DNA from 2 places in the Nitratireductor sp. OM-1 genome. Region 2 is predicted to be linked to the other one. Evidence: predicted binding sites of a transcription regulator. Region 2 holds the regulator's gene; the other holds the start of a gene.
What was found. The regulator PhoB, encoded in region 2, activates phosphate uptake and scavenging genes when phosphate is short. The targets are predictions, from matches to a motif close to TGTCATNNANCTGTCAT.

Region 1 (4,413 bases), 750 kb from region 2:
CTTGAACTGGTTGACCATCTGGCACTCGGTGACGCGGATGCGGCCGAGCGTGAGCGGGAAATCGAGTTCCGGCACGTCGATCTCCACATCCACCTCGCCAATGCGGATCTCGCCGGCGAAGGGGTGGTTGCGGCCATAGCCGCGCTGGGTGGAATAGCCGAGCGCCAGAAGGAACCCCTCGTCGCCACGCGACAGGGCCTGAAGGCGCTGGTCGCGCTCCATGGGAAACTCCGGCGGCTCGCGGGTGATGTCGCCGGGCTCGCGGTCTTCCGGCAGGGAGCCGTCTTCCTCGATCAGGCCTTCATTGGCGAGAATGTCGGACACGCGGGGCATGGCTTCTTCGGCCTCGCTGCGCGCCTCGGGCGCTGCCGGTTCGGCGTCCTCGGCCAGTTCCGGGTCAAGCAGACGGTGCGTGTAGTCGAAGGTGGGGCCGAGAAGCTGCCCGCCGGGCAGATCCTTGTAGGTGGCGGAGACGCGCCGCTCGACCAGCATCGCCGCCGTGTCGACGGGGCGCGTATAGCCGAAGCGCGGCAGGGTGGTGCGGTAGGCGCGCAGAAGGAAGATCGCCTCGATCATGTCGCCGCGCGCCTGCTTGACGGCAAGTGCCGCGAGGCCGGTGTCGTAAAGCGAGCCTTCGGACATGACGCGGTCGACGGCAAGCGAAAGCTGGCTGGCGATCTGTTCGAGCGTGATGGCGGGCAGGTTGCGGTCGCCGCGGCGACGGTCGGCCAGAAGCCGGTGCGCGTTCTGGATGGCGGCTTCGCCGCCCTTGACGGCTACATACATGGCTCAGGCCTCCTGGCTGGTGATGCGGGTGGAGCGGGGCAGGGCCGCAAGGCCCTCACGGCTGACCAGGATCAGGTCGATGCCGCGCGGAAAGCGGGCGTGGTTCTGCGCCCACTGGCGGGTGAAGTGACGCGGCATGGGACGGGGTGCGAGGCGCGCCTCGCTTTCGATGCCGGGGCCGTCGAGAACCAGTTCCTCGCCGCCCGAAAGATCGCTCACCTGAAGAACGAGCGTTGCCGAACGGTCGGGATATTCCTGCGAGCCCTGGGCGAAGTTCTCCAGCCCGATCAGGTGTTCGGGATCGGCCGCCAGGATGAAATGCGCATCGGCCGGCGTGTTGGCGAGCGGCGCGCCGGTGTGGAAGGCGAGCCAGGCGCGCACCGCCTCGTCGCCCGCAAGCGCGGGGTCAAGCCAGATCGGCGTGTCCTGATCGCAAAGCGCCAGCGCGACGGCTGCGGCCTCCGGCGTCAGCGGTGCGGGCGGCTTGGCGAGCGCAATGCCCTTATGGATCGTGCCGGGCTCGGCCATGGCCTGCATGACGGCGCGGAAAATGGTCTGGGCGTCGAAGACCGGGTTCTGGAAACCGCCTTCGATGGCGATGGAATCGAGCGTCATCAGTCCTCTCCGCGAACCATGGTGAAGAAGTCGACCTTGGTGGCCGCCGTTTCGGCGCGACGGGTCGCGTCGGCCTCGATGCGGCGGGCGCGCAGCGGCGCGAGGATCTTCTCCTCGATCCGGGCTTCAAGGTCAGGTTGCTGGCGCAACGCGTCGATGAGGGCGGCAACCCGCACCTTCATTTTCTCGCGGCCAAGCGCATAGGCGTGGCCAACCTCGCCGCCGGGAAGCTTGACGGTGGCGCGCGTGACGGTGGCTTCGCCGAAGTTGAACGGCGCGCCGCCGCCGCCCATGCGGCCGCGAACGGTCACAAGGCCGGTTTCAGGTCCGCGCAGCGTTTCGGCCTCGTCGGGCAGCCCGGCTTCGTTCCAGAGCTGCATGAGATCGGCGCCGCTCGCCATGGCCAGCACCGCCATCGCTTCGCGCCGCCGCTCGGTGACCGCCTGTCTTTCCTGTCGTGAGACCATGATGTCTCCTTCCTCGTTCGCCAATTTGTCTATTGTTCTAGACAACCAAACATATTATGGGTTTTGCCTAACGGGTGTCCATGACGCGTTGATGACAGCGCAGCCGGGGAGAACGGGATTTTGGCGCAGGCGAAGAAAAAGGAAGCGGTGATCGAGCGGCGCAGCGGCGTTGCGCTCTGGCGGCAGATCGCCGACCGCATGCGGCGCGAGATCGGTGAAGGTCTTCTGGGGCAGGGAGGGCGCATGCCACCGGAAGTGGCGCTTGCGGAGCGCTTTGGCGTCAACCGGCACACGGTGCGCACGGCGATTGCGGCGCTTGTGCAGGAAGGCGTTTTACGCGCAGAGCAGGGGCGCGGCACCTTTATCGAGGGACGCAGGCGGCTGGCCTATCCCATCCGCAGCCGTACGCGTTTTTCGGAAGGGCTGGCGGGGCAGTCGCGCGGGCTCGCCGCCGATCTGCTCGATCATGCGGTGGAGCCCGCGAGCCTTGATGTTGCAAAGGCGTTGTGTCTTTCGCCCGGCGCGCCGGTGATCCGGCTGGAGACGCTTTCGCATGCCGATGGACGGCCCGTTTCCCGCGCCCGTGGCTGGTTCGACGCAGAGCGGTTTGCGGGCATGGCGGAAATTTTTTCGCGAACGCGCTCGATCACGGCCTCGTTCCGGGAACTGGGCCTTGCCGATTATCTGCGCCACAGCACCACTGTAACAGCCCGGCACGCAGAAGCGGGCGATCTGAAAGACCTGCAGCTTTCGCCCGGCGCGATCGTTCTGGTGACCATTGCCATCAATGTGGATGCGCAGGGACAGCCCGTGCAGTATTCCGAGACCCGTTTTGCCGCCGACCGTATCGAGTTACACATTCCCGGCGCGGACGAGACCGGCTGAGAGCGCCCATCACCCACAACTCACCGCGAAGTGACCGCAACGCGAGGTGGTTTGCGTTGATTTGATCCGCCCTGACGTGCTCTATCCCAACGGGTTTCAAACAAGGGCAACAAAGGGGTTTCGCTTGCGCGCACTGCTATTCTCGACTGCACTTCTGGCCATTGGCGCGGTTTCAGCCGCCGCCGATACGACGCAGCCCGATCCCTCGAACTGGGATGCGGTTCTGAAGGATGCGCGTGGCGAAACGGTCTATTTCAACGCCTGGGGCGGTTCGCAGAACATCAACGATTACATCGAGTGGGCGGGTGACGCGCTGAAAGAACGCTACGGCGTGACGCTCAGACATGTGAAGCTTGAGGATACCGCAAGCGCGGTCGCCACCGTGGTGGCGGAAAAGGCTGCCGGTCGCGATGCGGGCGGCACGGTCGATCTCATCTGGATCAATGGCGAGAACTTCGCCGCCATGAAGCAGCAGGGGCTGATCCTCTCGCCGGGCTGGGCGGAAAAACTGCCCAACTGGGCCTTTGTGGATGTCGAGAACAAGCCGACCATCCGCACCGACTTCACCGTGCCGGTGGAAGGGCTGGAAAGCCCGTGGGGCATGGCGAAACTCGTCTTCTTCTACGACACCGCGCGCATCCATGTGGAAGACCTGCCGCAGGATGCCGACGGGCTGTTGAAATGGGCGCAGGAAAACCCCGGCCGCTTCTCCTATCCGCAGCCGCCGGATTTCATCGGCTCTTCCTTCCTGAAGCAGGTTCTGGCCGAAACGGTCGAAGACCCGGCAGTGTTGCAAAAACCGGTCGATGAAGATGCGTTCGATCAGGTGGCAAAGCCGCTTTTCGACTATCTCGATGCGCTGAACCCGGCCATGTGGCGCTCCGGCCGTGCCTATCCGCAGAATTACCCGGCGATGAAGCAGCTTCTGGCCGATTCCGAACTCGACATCATCTTCGCCTTCAATCCGGCTGAAGCCTCGAACGCCATTGCCAATGGCGAGCTGCCGGACACGGTGCGTTCCTTCACCTTTCCCGGCGGCACGCTGGCCAACACCCACTTCCTGACCATCCCCTACAATGCTTCGGCGAAGGCGGGGGCGCTGGTGGTTGCCAATTTCCTGATGTCGCCCGAAGCGCAGGCGCGCAAGCAGGATCCAGCCATCTGGGGCGATCCGACGGTGCTCGCGCTCGACAGGCTGGATGTGGATGACCGCGCCCGCTTCGACGCCATCGATCTCGGCGTCGCAACGCTGCGGCCCGACGAACTCGGCCCGGCGCTGGACGAGCCGCATCCGAGCTGGATGGAGCGCATCGAAACCGAGTGGAAACGGCGCTATGGGGTTGGAAATTAGCCAAGGCATGGGACCAGCCTGATGCTGACGCGCCTCGGTCCCTTTCTCGCCATCGGGCTTCTGACCGTTCCGGTCGCGTTCGGGCTGGCCGGCACTTTGTTGCCGGCCTTCGGCTATCTGCCGGCGCTGGGTGGCATGGAGTTCGGGCTTGCGCCCTTCGCCATGCTGTTTTCCGAGCCGGCCATTTTCATGTCGGCGCTGATGAGCCTCTTCAGCGGGCTTGCGACGGCGGCGATCTCGCTTGCGGTGGTGATGCTTTTCACCGCCGCCTGGGGCGGCACGCAGCTCTTTGCACGCATCCAGCATCTG
Region 2 (4,413 bases):
TTACCTGCGGCGCTTTTCCCGGGCCGTTTCCGGCTCCCAGTCCAGCGGTGACGCACTGGTGGCTGCGACGCTTGAAGCGTTGATCGCCGATACGAGCATCTTTCCCGAGGCATCGACCGACAAGATCGCCCTCTTCAGGCTCTTCACATCGCTGTTCGAAACGCTGGACGTTCCGGTCCCCGAAGGCATGCCGAGCTCGGCATGGGAAAAGCGGGCCATGAGCAACCTTTCTTCGCTCGCGCCCCGTCCGCGTCAGGCCTTCCTGCTGGTGGCCGTCGAGAATTTCCGGCCGGAAGAGGCTGCGGAAATTCTCGAGACGGATATGAAAGGCATCAACACGATGCTGCGCGAAGCCAGCGAGGAGATTTCCCGTCAGGTGGCGACAGACATCCTCATCATCGAGGACGAGCCCCTGATCGCCATGGACATCGAGGAAATGGTCGAAAGCCTCGGGCATCGCGTGGTCGGCACGGCCCGCACCCACAAGCAGGCGGTCGAAATGTTTGCCAAGACGCAGCCGAAAATGGTGCTGGCCGACATTCAGCTTGCCGATGGCAGTTCAGGCCTTGATGCGGTGAACGAGATCCTCGACGCGGCCACCGTACCGGTCATCTTCATCACCGCCTTCCCCGAGCGGCTTCTGACGGGCGAGCGCCCGGAACCGACCTTCCTTGTGACCAAGCCGTTCAGCCCGGAAATGGTCAAGGCGCTCATCAGCCAGGCGCTCTTCTTCGATCAGCAGGCGCACGCGGCGGCCTGACACGCCCCCGCTTCTTCACGCGTTTCTCAAAAAAGCCGCCTCCGGGCGGCTTTTCTTTTGCCCAAAATCTCTCCGGCGGAACCAAATCCGAGTGCCAGACGTTTAACCGGCATAACTAAACGGAGAGACAGAATGCTATACTGGGCCCTGATATTCCTTGTCGTCGCGATCATCGCCGGCGCACTCGGTTTCGGCGGAATTGCCGGCGCTTCGGCAGGCATTGCGCAGATCCTCTTCTACATCTTCCTCGCCCTGCTCGCGATCTCGCTGATCATGGGCCTTCTGAAACGCGGTCGCTAAACGGCGACGCACACATAAACGAATGCGGCATAAGCGAACCGGACCATCCATGGCTTCCGTTTCGTGAAGACAATGAAAGGAGAAAGCCATGGAACACATCGCTGCACTTCTTTTGATTGTCGGCTGCTCAGGCAATGTGGGGGCCGGCGACACGCGCGAATGCCAGGAACTGCCCGCCCCCACCCCGGTCTACGAGACGTTTGAGGAGTGCGAGGCGGAGAAGCCGGTTGCAATGCGCGAGCTGGAAACCGAAGCGCCGCAGGTTCTCGCCACCTGTGTCTATGTGGATCCCGCACTTGTCTATGACGATGCGATCCTGGAGTGGGACATCACCAGCAATGGCGAGCTGACCGCCTCCATCGAGCCGGTGACGAGCTTTGCCGTGGCGCAGAACGAGCATGCCCGTCCCGGACACGCCGCCACGAAATAACGGGCCACGAAATAACGGGCGAAGAGCTTCAACAAAAAAGCCCCGGTCGAACCGGGGCTTTTTTAATGACTGTATCGCGTCTGTCAGGCTTCGCGGATCGCATAGCCCGCGCCGCGAATGGTGCGGATCACATCGGGCAGACGCCCGTGGTTCACGGCCTTGCGCAGCCGGCCCACATGCACGTCCACGGTGCGCTCGTCGATATAGATCGTCTCGCCCCAGACATTGTCGAGCAGCTGGCTGCGCGAGAAGACGCGGCCGGGATGCTGCATCATGAATTCCAGGAGGCGGAACTCTGTCGGTCCAAGACGGATCTCGTTCTTGCGGCGATAGACACGGTGCGATTCACGGTCGAGTACGATGTCCCCGACCGAAAGAACCGTCGAGAGCACTTCCGGCTTCGCGCGCCGCAGAAGCGCGCGAACACGCGCCACGAATTCCGGCGTCGAGAAAGGCTTCACCAGATAGTCGTCCGCGCCGGTTGAAAGGCCGCGCACGCGGTCGCTTTCCTCGCCACGGGCGGTGAGCATGATGATCGGCAGGCGCTCCGTTTCGGGGCGCATGCGCAGCCGGCGGCACAGCTCGATGCCGGAAACGGCCGGAACCATCCAGTCCAGAACGAGCAGATCGGGTACGTTTTCCTGCAGGCGCACTTCGGCTTCATCGCCGCGAGAGATCATCTCGACCTGATAGCCTTCGGCTTCCAGATTGTACTTGAGCAAGACGCAAAGCGGTTCGTCGTCTTCAACGACCATGACCTTGGGGGCAATCATGGCAGGCATTCTCCTCGGGCAGTCTACGACCGATTAGACATCGGATTCGACCGTCATCTGTGTTTCGTCAAGCTTCGGCCGCTGGACCGGAAGCTGGGACCCCGTCACCACATAATAGGCATTTTCGGCGATATTGGTCACATGGTCGCCGATACGCTCAAGATTTTTCGCACAGAACAGGAGGTGCGTGCAGGCCGTGATGTTGCGCGGGTCTTCCATCATGTAGGTGAGGAGTTCGCGGAAAACCGACGTGTACTGAATGTCGATTTCCTCATCCTCGTCGCGCAGCCGGATTAACGCCTCGGCATTGCGCGCCACATAGTGCTCGACCACCGAATTGACCTGTTTCAGCACGAGGCCGGCCATCGCGTCGATGGAATGCGCAAGCGTGCGCGGCGTGGCGCTTTCGCCCACGGCGCCGACGCGCTTGGCAATGTTCTTGGCCAGATCGCCGATGCGCTCGAGATCAGCCGCCATGCGGATGGCGCCCACGACGCTGCGCAGATCCTGCGCCATCGGCTGGCGCTTTGCGATGAGCGTGATGGCGCGCTCATCAAGGTCGCGCTGCTTGGCATCCATGATCGTGTCATCGGAGATGATGCGCTGTGCAAGCGCCGTATCGGAGTGCAGCAGCGCCCTGGTGGAAGCGCGCGTCATCTCGCCGGAGAGATCGCCCATGTCGCGGATGAGGCGGTCGATTTCACCGAGTTCCTCATCGAAGGAGCTGACTGTGTGCTCGCCCATGGTCTGGTTCCTTATCTGTGCGTTTGCCGCGCCGTCAGCCGAAGCGTCCGGTGATGTAATCCTGGGTGCGCTTGTCATCCGGATTGGTGAACATCTTGTCCGTCGGGCCTTCCTCGACCAGATTGCCGAGGTGGAACATGGCCGTGCGCTGCGAGACGCGGGCCGCCTGCTGCATGGAGTGCGTGACGATCACGATCGTGTAGTTCTCGCGCAGCTCGTCAATCAGCTCTTCCACCTTGGCGGTGGCGATGGGATCGAGCGCCGAGCAGGGCTCGTCCATCAGGATCACTTCCGGCGACACGGCAATGGCGCGCGCGATGCATAAGCGCTGCTGCTGACCACCGGAAAGACCGGTGCCGGGCTCATGCAGGCGGTCCTTCACCTCATTGAAGAGGCCAGCCTTCTGGAGACTCGCTTCCACGACCTCGTCGAACTCCGACTTCTTCGTCGCCAGACCGTGAATGCGCGGACCGTAGGCGATGTTCTCGTAGATCGACTTGGGGAACGGATTGGGCTTCTGGAAGACCATGCCGACCCGGGCGCGCAGCTCCACCACATCGATGCGGGGATCGTAGATATCCTCGCCATCGAGCGTGATCTTGCCGGTGATCCGGGCAATGTCGATCGTGTCGTTCATGCGGTTCAGGCAGCGCAGGAACGTGGATTTGCCACAGCCCGAGGGGCCGATCAGCGCGGTCACCTGGTTTTCGCGCACGTCGAGATTGACGCCGAACAGCGCCTGTTTCTCGCCGTAGAAGACGCAGACGTCTTCACCGCGCATCTTGAGGGTGTCCGAGTTCTGGCTCGCATCCAGTGCTTCTTCAACAGCAGCATCAGTGAGCATGTTCATGTCCTTCCACTCCGTTACCAGCGACGCTCGACGCGCCGCCGCAGAATAATGGCGGTAATGTTCATCACGGCGAGGAACAGCAACAACACCATGATAGCGCCCGAGGTGCGCTCGACAAACGCGCGTTCGGCCTCATTCGCCCACATGTAGATCTGAACCGGCAGCGCCGTAGCGGGATCGAGCGGCGTGGTCGGGTAATCGGCCACGAAGGCCACCATGCCGATCAGAAGCAGCGGTGCGGTTTCGCCAAGCGCCTGCGCCAGACCGATGATCGTGCCCGTGAGAATGCCGGGCGCGGCCAGCGGCAGCACATGGTGAAACACCGTCTGGGTGCGCGAAGCGCCGAGGCCGAGAGCTGCCGCACGGATGGAGGGCGGCACGGCCCGCAGCGCTGCGCGCGTTGCGATGATGATCGTCGGCAGGGTCATCAGCGTCAGCACGAGGCCGCCCACCAGAGAGGCGGAGCGCGGCAGATGCATGAAGTTGATGAACACGGCCAGGCCCAGAAGACCGAAGACGATGGACGGCACAGCCGCCAGATTGTTGATGTTGACCT

Region 1: the regulator PhoB is predicted to act here: its motif matches at 1,949-1,965, upstream of phnF (phosphonate metabolism transcriptional regulator PhnF).

Annotation. Positions count from the first base shown of each region.
Region 1 covers NZ_CP029208.1:1,533,916-1,538,328, forward strand. The annotation lists gene DEJ54_RS07310 (carbon-phosphorus lyase complex subunit PhnI) at 1-786, opposite strand, end outside; gene phnH (phosphonate C-P lyase system protein PhnH) at 790-1,401, opposite strand; gene phnG (phosphonate C-P lyase system protein PhnG) at 1,401-1,868, opposite strand; gene phnF (phosphonate metabolism transcriptional regulator PhnF) at 1,989-2,753, shown strand; gene DEJ54_RS07330 (ABC transporter substrate-binding protein) at 2,878-4,104, shown strand; gene DEJ54_RS07335 (ABC transporter permease) at 4,126-4,413, shown strand, end outside.
Region 2 covers NZ_CP029208.1:781,625-786,037, forward strand. The annotation lists gene DEJ54_RS03650 (response regulator) at 1-760, shown strand, start outside; gene DEJ54_RS03655 (DUF1328 domain-containing protein) at 893-1,060, shown strand; gene DEJ54_RS03660 (hypothetical protein) at 1,149-1,490, shown strand; gene phoB (phosphate regulon transcriptional regulator PhoB) at 1,574-2,260, opposite strand; gene phoU (phosphate signaling complex protein PhoU) at 2,297-3,007, opposite strand; gene pstB (phosphate ABC transporter ATP-binding protein PstB) at 3,042-3,857, opposite strand; gene pstA (phosphate ABC transporter permease PstA) at 3,872-4,413, opposite strand, start outside.